4 regions of the Streptococcus himalayensis genome follow, and region 1 is predicted to be linked to each of the others. Evidence: predicted binding sites of a transcription regulator. Region 1 holds the regulator's gene; each other region holds the start of a gene.
The links. Region 1 encodes Rex, which represses fermentation and respiration genes when NADH is low (regulators of the CRP and FNR family bind a similar motif). Its sites were predicted from a motif close to TTGTGAANTANTTCACAA; they were not measured.

Region 1 (2,206 bases):
TCTGTTCGTGATGCAGCTTACTCTATCATCAACAAAAAAGGTGCGACTTACTATGGTATCGCTGTTGCCCTTGCTCGTATTACAAAAGCAATCTTAGACGATGAAAATGCTGTATTGCCACTCTCTGTATTCCAAGAAGGTCAGTATGAAGGGGTGGAGGATGTCTTTATCGGACAACCAGCTATCGTTGGTGCACACGGTATCGTTCGTGCAGTAAACATCCCATTGAACGATGCTGAAACTCAAAAAATGCAAGCTTCTGCTGCTGAATTAAAAGCAATCATTGACGAAGCTTTCTCAAAAGAAGAATTCGCATCAGCAGCTAAACACTAATCCACAAACAAGAAGTTGGGAGTTCAAACCCAACTTCTTTTTTATCCATTCTATTTTATATCCAGATTGATGAAACGATCGTAGGTATGAGATCTTCTCGTTACTTGCGAAATTTTCACAATTTTTTTGATTATAGTTGCAATTTTCACAAACTTTCTATACAATAGTATTAGAATCATTTGGAGGGATAATATGAAATTAGAAAAGAATACAACAATTCCTCGTGCAACAGCCAAACGTCTATCTCTGTACTATCGTATTTTTAAACGATTCAATGCAGAAAAAATAGAAAAAGCCAATTCCAAACAAATTGCCGATGCTATTGGAATTGATTCTGCAACTGTACGCCGTGATTTTTCTTATTTTGGAGAATTAGGGCGTCGTGGGTTTGGATATGATGTCAAAAAATTGATGAATTTCTTTGCCGATTTGCTCAATGACAATTCCATCACCAATGTGATGCTGGTTGGGATTGGCAATATGGGACATGCACTTTTATACTATCGTTTTCACGAACGCAATAAAATGAAGATTGTCATTGCTTTTGACACCGATGACCATCCAGAAGTCGGAACAACAACTCCAGATGGAATTCCGATTTATGGCATTTCCCAAATCAAAGAAAAATTAAGCCAAACAGATGTCAAAACGGCTATTCTAACAGTTCCTAGCGTCAAAGCGCAGGAAGTCGCAACGATTTTGACCGATTCAGGTGTCAAGGGAATTCTGAGTTTCTCTCCTGTTCACCTACAAGTTCCAAAGGATGTTGTCGTTCAATATGTCGATTTAACGAGTGAACTCCAAACTCTCCTCTACTTTATGAAAAAAGAGGATTAGAAACGAGAATCAATCTGTATGAAAAAACCAATTATCGGAATTTCTGGAAATGAACGCCTCAATCCTGATGAGGAATTTGCATTGATGAGCTATGCTGCTAAAGGATTTGTCGAAGGAGTCCGAAAAGTCGGAGGTATTCCGATTATCCTTCCTATTGGCGATCAAGAAACGGCCCAAGAATATGTGAGTATGATTGATAAACTCATCCTTACTGGTGGGCAAAATGTCCGACCAGAATTCTATGGCGAAGCCCAAACGATTGAAAGCGATGACTATCTTCTTTCTCGCGATATCTTTGAATTAGCCTTAATCGAAGAAGCAAGACGGCAAAATAAGCCCATTTTTACCGTTTGCCGTGGAACCCAACTCTTTAATGTGGCTATGGGTGGAACCCTTCATCAGGATATTGAAGATCATTGGCAGGATAGTTCTGCAGAGTACACTAGCCAACGCCTAGCGACAGCTCCTGACAATATTCTTAGAGAGATTTACGGAGAAATCTCACACATCAACTCCTTCCACCACCAAAGTATTAAGGATCTTGCTTCTAATCTGAAAATCATTGCTTACGATCCTAAGGACGGGATTATCGAAGCTGTTACAACAACAGATGGAACCCCTTTTTTAGGCGTTCAGTGGCACCCAGAGTTTCTCTTTGATAACCGTCCAAAAGAATTAGCCCTATTTGATTATATCGTTAATCAATTTTAGAGCAAGTCGGTTTCTTCACGATAGCTATAATACCGTTTGTCTGCAACAATGAGGTGATCGAGCAAAACGATTCCCATCATGTCGCAGGCTTTTTTTACTTGTTCGGTCACCAGATTATCATTTTGACTTGGTTGCACAGCTCCAGAAGGATGATTATGAACCAAAATGACCGAGGTCGCCATGTGCTTGATTGCATAATGTAGAATTTCTCTTGGTTCCGCTAAACTTCTGGTCGCACTCCCTATGAAAATAGTCTGTTGATGAATGATGTGATTTTGAGGATTCAGATACAGGGCTACAAGATGCTCTTGTTTTTTATAGCCCA
Region 2 (2,206 bases), 810 kb from region 1:
TCAGCCAAGAATTTACGTGGGTCAAAGAGTTTTTTCTTATCGTATTCTGCTTCGTTTGCATCGTAGTTACGAGCAAATGCACGAGTTGCATTTGAGAATGCGATTTGGCATTCAGTATTTACGTTAACTTTTGCCACACCAAGTTTGATAGCTGCTTGGATTTGCTCATCTGGAATACCAGAACCACCGTGAAGTACGATTGGGAAACCTGGAACAGCTTCTGTCAATTTCTTCAAGTGATCAAGGTCAAGACCTTCCCAGTTTGCTGGGTATGGACCATGGATGTTACCGATACCTGCTGCCAAGAAGTCGATACCAGTTTCTACCATTGCTTTTGCATCTTCGATTGGAGCAAGCTCACCAGTACCTACGATACCATCTTCTTCTCCACCGATTGTTCCAACTTCAGCTTCAACTGAAATTCCTTTTGCATGTGCCAATTTAACAACTTCGCGTGCTTTTTCAAGGTTTTCTTCAACTGGAAGGTGTGAACCATCAAACATGATTGAAGTATAACCAGCTTCGATACACTCAAGAGCATCTTCATAGTGACCATGGTCAAGGTGAATTGCAACTGGAACAGTGATGTTCATTGATTCTACAAGGTTTGCAATCAAGTTACGAGCTACTTTGTAACCACCCATGTATTTTGCTGCACCCATTGAAGTTTGGATCAAAACAGGAGCTTTTTTGGCTTCTGCTGCACGCAAAATTGCTTGAGTCCACTCAAGGTTGTTTGTGTTAAATCCACCAACTGCGTAACCATTGTCACGAGCTGCTTGGACAAATTTTTCTGCTGAAACGACTGGCATTTTCTAGCCTCCTCTTAATTTTTGTGGGTTTCCCACTTACATTGTTTATTTTATCACTTTTTCATCTAAAATGCTAGTCTTATCACAAGCTGAAAACGTTTACTATGCTTGATTTTGTCTTTTTTCAGCAACAATAGAAAAAAGACTGGATAAACCAGCCTTCATTAGTGCGGAGAGAGGGACTTGAACCCTCACGACCTAAAGCGGTCACAGGATCCTTAGTCCTGCGCGTCTGCCAATTCCGCCATCCCCGCGATTGAGTACCTTAACAGTATATCAAGGATTGACTCTCTTGTCAAGAGATTTTGTCAACTTTTTTCACATTTTCATGTTTTCTTACTGTTAAGGCACAAAGATTAGTGGCTATTTTTCACCGCTGCTGTTACAAAGGCAGTGTATAGGCCTTCTGGACGGTTTGGACGACTGGAGAGTTCTGGGTGATACTGACATGCCACAAAGAATTGATTGTCAGGAATTTCCACGATTTCGACCAGACGATTATCAGGTGATACACCAGAGAATACAAAGCCTGCTTTTTCAAAGGTTTCACGGAATTGATTGTTAAATTCGTAGCGATGACGATGGCGTTTTTGGACAACATCTTGATGGTCATAGGCAGCTGCGGCACGACTTCCTTTTTTCAACTTGGTTGGATACAATCCCAAGCGAAGCGTTCCGCCCATGTCTTCGACATCGATTTGATCACGCATGATATCAATGATTGGATACGGGGTTGCTGCATCCAATTCTGCAGAATTTGCCCCTTCAAGTCCAAGAACATGGCGGGCAAACTCGATACAGGTTAACTGCATTCCAAGACAAACCCCCAACATTGGCACATCTTGTTCGCGTGCATATTTAATGGCTTGAATTTTTCCTTCTGTTCCACGTTGACCAAATCCGCCAGGTACGATAATACCATCCGCATGTCCCAACAATTCAGCTACATTATTCGCCGTCACATCATTGGCATTGATCCAATCAATCTTCACTTCCGCATCATTGGCATAGCCAGAATGTTTCAAAGCTTCTACGACAGAGATATAGGCGTCTTGCAATTCCACATATTTTCCAACCAAGGCAATCTTTACTTGTTTTTTCAAGTTCATGACCTTGTCCACCATAGCAGACCATTCTGTCATGTCTGCTGCTGGCGCATCAATCTTCAAATGGTCACAGACGATTTGATCCATGTTTTGCGCTTGCAAATTGAGCGGAATCTGATATAAATGCTCTACATCAAGCGACTCAATCACTGCTTCTGGTGCCACATCACAAAATTGAGCCAATTTATTCTTAATGCCTTGACCAGCCGGCTCTTCTGTCCGAATCACCAACATATTTGGCTGAATGCCAAGTCCGCGCAATTCTTTAACCGAATGCTGAGTTGGCTT
Region 3 (2,206 bases), 710 kb from region 1:
ACGACTTGAATGCCATCAAGGACAGTTTTGACAATGCTGAGATCCATCATTTCAGATGGAAGACCAACGGCTACGACACGACCACCAGCACGGACACTGTCGACCGCTTGGTTAAAGGCTACTTTTGATACGGCAGTTACGACAGCTGAATGAGCACCGCCTGTCTTTTCTTGGATAAGACCAGCCACATCTTCCACCTCACGTCCGTTGATGACGATATCAGCGCCGACTTGTTTGGCTAATTCTAATTTATCATTGTTAATATCAACAGCGACAACATGGGCATTGAAGACTTTTTTCGCGTATTGAACGGCTAGATTTCCAAGTCCTCCTGCTCCAAAGATCACAATCCATTGACCTGGGGTGAGTTGAGCCTCCTTGATGGCTTTATAAGTCGTTACGCCGGCACAAGTGATAGAGCTTGCTTGGGCTGGATCGAGGTTTTCAGGGACTTTGACCGCATAGTCAGCTGTTACGATACATTGCTCAGCCATTCCTCCATCAACAGAGTAGCCAGCATTTTTTACAGTACGGCAGAGTGTTTCACGACCTGTATTACAATATTCGCAGGCACCACAACCTTCAAAGAACCAAGCTACACTGACACGATCGCCGACTTTCAAACTTTTCACATCTGGAGCGATTTCTTTGACAATCCCGATGCCCTCATGTCCGAGGATACGACCAGGAACTTGGCCAAAGTCACCGTGAGCTACGTGAAGGTCTGTGTGGCAAACACCACAGTATTCAATTTCGACCAGAGCTTCGCCAGCTTCTAGTGGACGCAGTTCTTTTTCAACAACTTCTACACCAGTAGATTCGGGATTTACAACAACAGCTTTCATAACGGTTCCTCCAATTTGTTTTGATATGTTCATTATATCACAAACTTTTTGAAAAAGCAAACGGTTGCAAAAATTATATTTTATGTTTTAATCACTTGACATGCGAGATGAAAGTGCTATAATATGACTGAAAAGCCGATTTAGCTCAGTTGGTAGAGCAACGCACTCGTAACGCGTAGGTCGTAGGTTCGAGCCCTATAATCGGCATATTTTATGACTTATATTAAAGTTGGATAACCGTAGAAATTATCAAATGTTACGATAGTGATGAAAAATACCTTTTGGCAAAGGAAATTTTGGCGGATTTACAGGAATGGTTTGGAATTCCAGAGAGTAGCGAGGCTTATTGCCAAGAGGCACGAAAGCTTCCTATGAGGGTCGTCTATGAGCATAATTAGACAGTGGGTTTCATCACTCTTTCTTATCCAAGTCCTGATTGTGCAGAAATTCACTGTATGGCACTCAAGAAAAATAGGCACCGTCGTGGAGTTGGACGCAGGCTGTTAGCTGTTTTAGGGGAGCGGGCTAAGAAAAGTGTTTGTTTTTACAGGTGAAAACTGTGGCTAAGGGCTGCTATGAAGCCTATAATCAGACGAACGCGTTTTATCAAGCTATGGGATTTTATTTGCTAGAGATTTTTCCGACCTTGTGGGCAGAGTATATTCCGTGTGCTATTTATGAGAAATATCTTACAAGCAGTCATCGGATTGCTTTTTCTATTTTTATCAGCAATAAATTAGATAAGGATTGCGGTTGTGAAACATCCAATCCTTTTTCTATGCTCACCCCAACCACTTACTGGCTATTTTTAACCACTTACGTAGAACCTCTTGTATTGTGTCGATGGGGTGCTATAATGGTAGCAAAGGATGAAGCAGTGAGAGGGGGGATCTGTGTGCGGATTCGTGTAGAGTTAGATGAGACATTGTCGGAGACGGAGGTGGTGATTCGGACGGCGCAATTTGGAGAGGAGCTGGCCCTCATTCAGAGAAGTTTACAGCAGATGATAGCAAAGCCTCTTATTTTTTACAAGGGCACGAGCGAATACTTCTTGAGAGTGGAGGAGATTCTCTTTTTTGAAACAGATGGCAGTAAAATCTTTGCACATTCTGCCGAGGATGCCTACGAGGTAAAGCTTAAACTGTATGAATTGGAGGACTACTTGCCCTATTATTTCTGTCGCATTTCCAAGTCCACTATTGCCAATACTCAAGCGATTTATTCGCTAGACAAGTCCTTTTCAGGAACTAGTCGAATCAGTTTCTACAAAACCCATAAGCAAGTGCATGTATCACGGCACTATTACCAATTGCTAAAAGAAAAATTACGAGAAATGAGGTAGGATATGAAAAAAAATATAG
Region 4 (2,206 bases), 1.0 Mb from region 1:
ACCAAGTCCATGGAATTCCACCATTTGGCGTGCTTTGTTAATTCCGTCCTCACGAGATTCTGATTTCAAAACAGCGATAACTGGAGATAATTTTTCGCGTGTTAGCGGTTCTTTTTCGCCTATTTCTTTACACTCTGCTGCAAGGATATTAGTTCCTTCTGGTACGCTAAATCCTGCTTGCTCCGCAATCCAGACTGCTGATTTTCCGACAATATCTGGATTGAGTTTCGCTTCGGCACAGTTTTTACCATTGGCTTTTGCCCCAAAGCAGAACTCTTCTAGCAAGGCTTTTTCTTTTTTATTTACAAAATACGTATGATAGGATTTGAATTCTGCGACAAATTCATCGTAGATTTCTTTGTCGATAATCACTGCTTGCTCAGAGGCACAAACCATACCGTTATCAAAGGATTTAGACATAACAATGTCATGAGCTGCCTGACGAATATTAGCAGTTTTTTCGACATATGCAGGAACATTCCCCGCACCTACCCCAAGAGCTGGCTTGCCGCAAGAATAAGCCGCTTTTACCATGGCATTTCCACCGGTTGCAAGGATCGTTGCAATGCCATCATGATTCATCAAGGCAGAAGTCGCTTCCATAGATGGTAGAGTAATCCATTGAACACAGTTCTCAGGAGCACCTGCCGCAATAGCTGCATCACGAACAATTTGAGCTGCATGAGCTGAAGAGGCTTGTGCAGATGGATGGAAGGCAAAGATGATTGGATTACGAGTTTTTAAGGAAATTAAAGATTTAAAAATCGTTGTTGAGGTTGGATTTGTCGTTGGAGTAATCCCACAAATCACTCCCACTGGCTCTGCAATCAAGGTCAAACCATTGACATCATCTTCTTCAATGATTCCAACTGTTTTCGTATGACGCATGTTGTTGACAACGTGCTCACAGGCAAACAAGTTTTTTGTTGCCTTGTCTTCAAAAACACCGCGCCCTGTTTCTTCAAAAGCATGAAGCGCTAATTCTCCATGGGCATCCAGCGCTGCAACAGAGGCTTTTGCCACGATATAGTCTACCTGATCCTGCGTCAAGGTGCGCATTTGCTCCAATGCGACAAGCCCTTTTTGGACCAATTCATCCACATGGGTTTGGGCAGCCAAGACTTTGTCTTCTGGTGCTACTGTTTTCTTATCAGCCATAGTTTCCTCCAATGGTTCAAGGTTTGACCTTGTTAATTATTTCACAAGATTATTATACCGTATTTTAATTCTTTTGTAAACACTTTCAAGAACATTTCACAAAGTTTTTTTGATTTCTTTGTGAAAAAATTATCCAAAGACTAATTTATAGATATTTTTCTCTCTATTTTGTGAAATAATTTTTTAAATTTTTTTATTTCACAAGATTTCATTTTCTGGATTTTCTTGGGAATAGGGCACCATTTTTAGTAAGCGTTTTCATAATATCGGTAGAAGAAAACCGAGTTTCCTCAGTTTCCTAACCTTAATCGATTATTTTCCACCTTTAACAGGTTTTTTAGCAGCTTCTTTCAGAGCCTCTTTTATTGTTTGAGCATACAGTTTAGCTCCCTCTGCCATTGTATCTCCGTCCCCACCAAAGTGGATATTGTCACTTCCTGCCCAGATTTGTGGATTTTCTTTAGAGGTTGTATACCAATCTGCAATTGTGATAAAATCATATTCTTCTGCTAGTGCTAATTCAACCTGTCTATGTTTTTCGGCAATTGGATCTGCATAACTTCCTGAATTTCCATCATAAGGGGTCACAAAAATCAAGCTATAGCCTTTCGGCAACATTTCTACCGTTTTTTTCAATTCTTCTTCGTAATTATTTACGACATTGACACCGGTTGTAATCACCACATTTTTAACCAAGTTTCCATTTTCTATGGAATTTTTTAAAATGTCATTTGCTTGGGCAATATTACGACTTCCTTGTGAATCTAATTGGGCATCTGGAAAGGCTTCTTCTAAGGCTTTCGCAGCACGTAAGGAAACAGAGTCTCCGATTAGCATCATGCCATCTGCTATTTCAAATTTAGAGGCTTTCGCATTTTCAGCCAGGCGTCTGGTTGTCATCATTTTTTTGTCTGATTGATTTAAAGCATTGACCATCAAGTCTGTCTCAAAAGGACCTACTTTCGGTGCACGAGCGACTACAACCAATAAAACAACTGTCAATAAAACGGATAGAGATAGCAGGGGTTTGATCATTGCACTAAAATCA

Region 2: BFM96_RS04625 (class II fructose-bisphosphate aldolase) is a predicted target of Rex. The motif match lies at 854-871, and genes of this name have one in related genera.
Region 3: adhP (alcohol dehydrogenase AdhP) is a predicted target of Rex. The motif match lies at 871-888, and genes of this name have one in related genera.
Region 4: adhE (bifunctional acetaldehyde-CoA/alcohol dehydrogenase) is a predicted target of Rex. The motif match lies at 1,188-1,205, and genes of this name have one in related genera.

The regions. Positions count from the first base shown of each region.
Region 1 covers NZ_CP016953.1:1,777,313-1,779,518, forward strand. Annotated here, with positions in the region: gene BFM96_RS08300 (L-lactate dehydrogenase) at 1-333, shown strand, start outside; gene BFM96_RS08305 (redox-sensing transcriptional repressor Rex) at 526-1,170, shown strand; gene BFM96_RS08310 (gamma-glutamyl-gamma-aminobutyrate hydrolase family protein) at 1,189-1,881, shown strand; gene radC (RadC family protein) at 1,878-2,206, opposite strand, start outside.
Region 2 covers NZ_CP016953.1:962,911-965,116, reverse strand. Annotated here, with positions in the region: gene BFM96_RS04625 (class II fructose-bisphosphate aldolase) at 1-812, opposite strand, end outside; tRNA gene BFM96_RS04620 (tRNA-Leu) at 981-1,066, opposite strand; gene BFM96_RS04615 (CTP synthase) at 1,169-2,206, opposite strand, start outside.
Region 3 covers NZ_CP016953.1:209,895-212,100, reverse strand. Annotated here, with positions in the region: gene adhP (alcohol dehydrogenase AdhP) at 1-845, opposite strand, end outside; tRNA gene BFM96_RS00930 (tRNA-Thr) at 980-1,052, shown strand; gene BFM96_RS11420 (hypothetical protein) at 1,301-1,399, shown strand; gene BFM96_RS00925 (LytTR family DNA-binding domain-containing protein) at 1,741-2,187, shown strand; gene BFM96_RS00920 (hypothetical protein) at 2,191-2,206, shown strand, end outside.
Region 4 covers NZ_CP016953.1:533,619-535,824, forward strand. Annotated here, with positions in the region: gene adhE (bifunctional acetaldehyde-CoA/alcohol dehydrogenase) at 1-1,158, opposite strand, end outside; gene BFM96_RS02615 (acyltransferase family protein) at 1,471-2,206, opposite strand, start outside.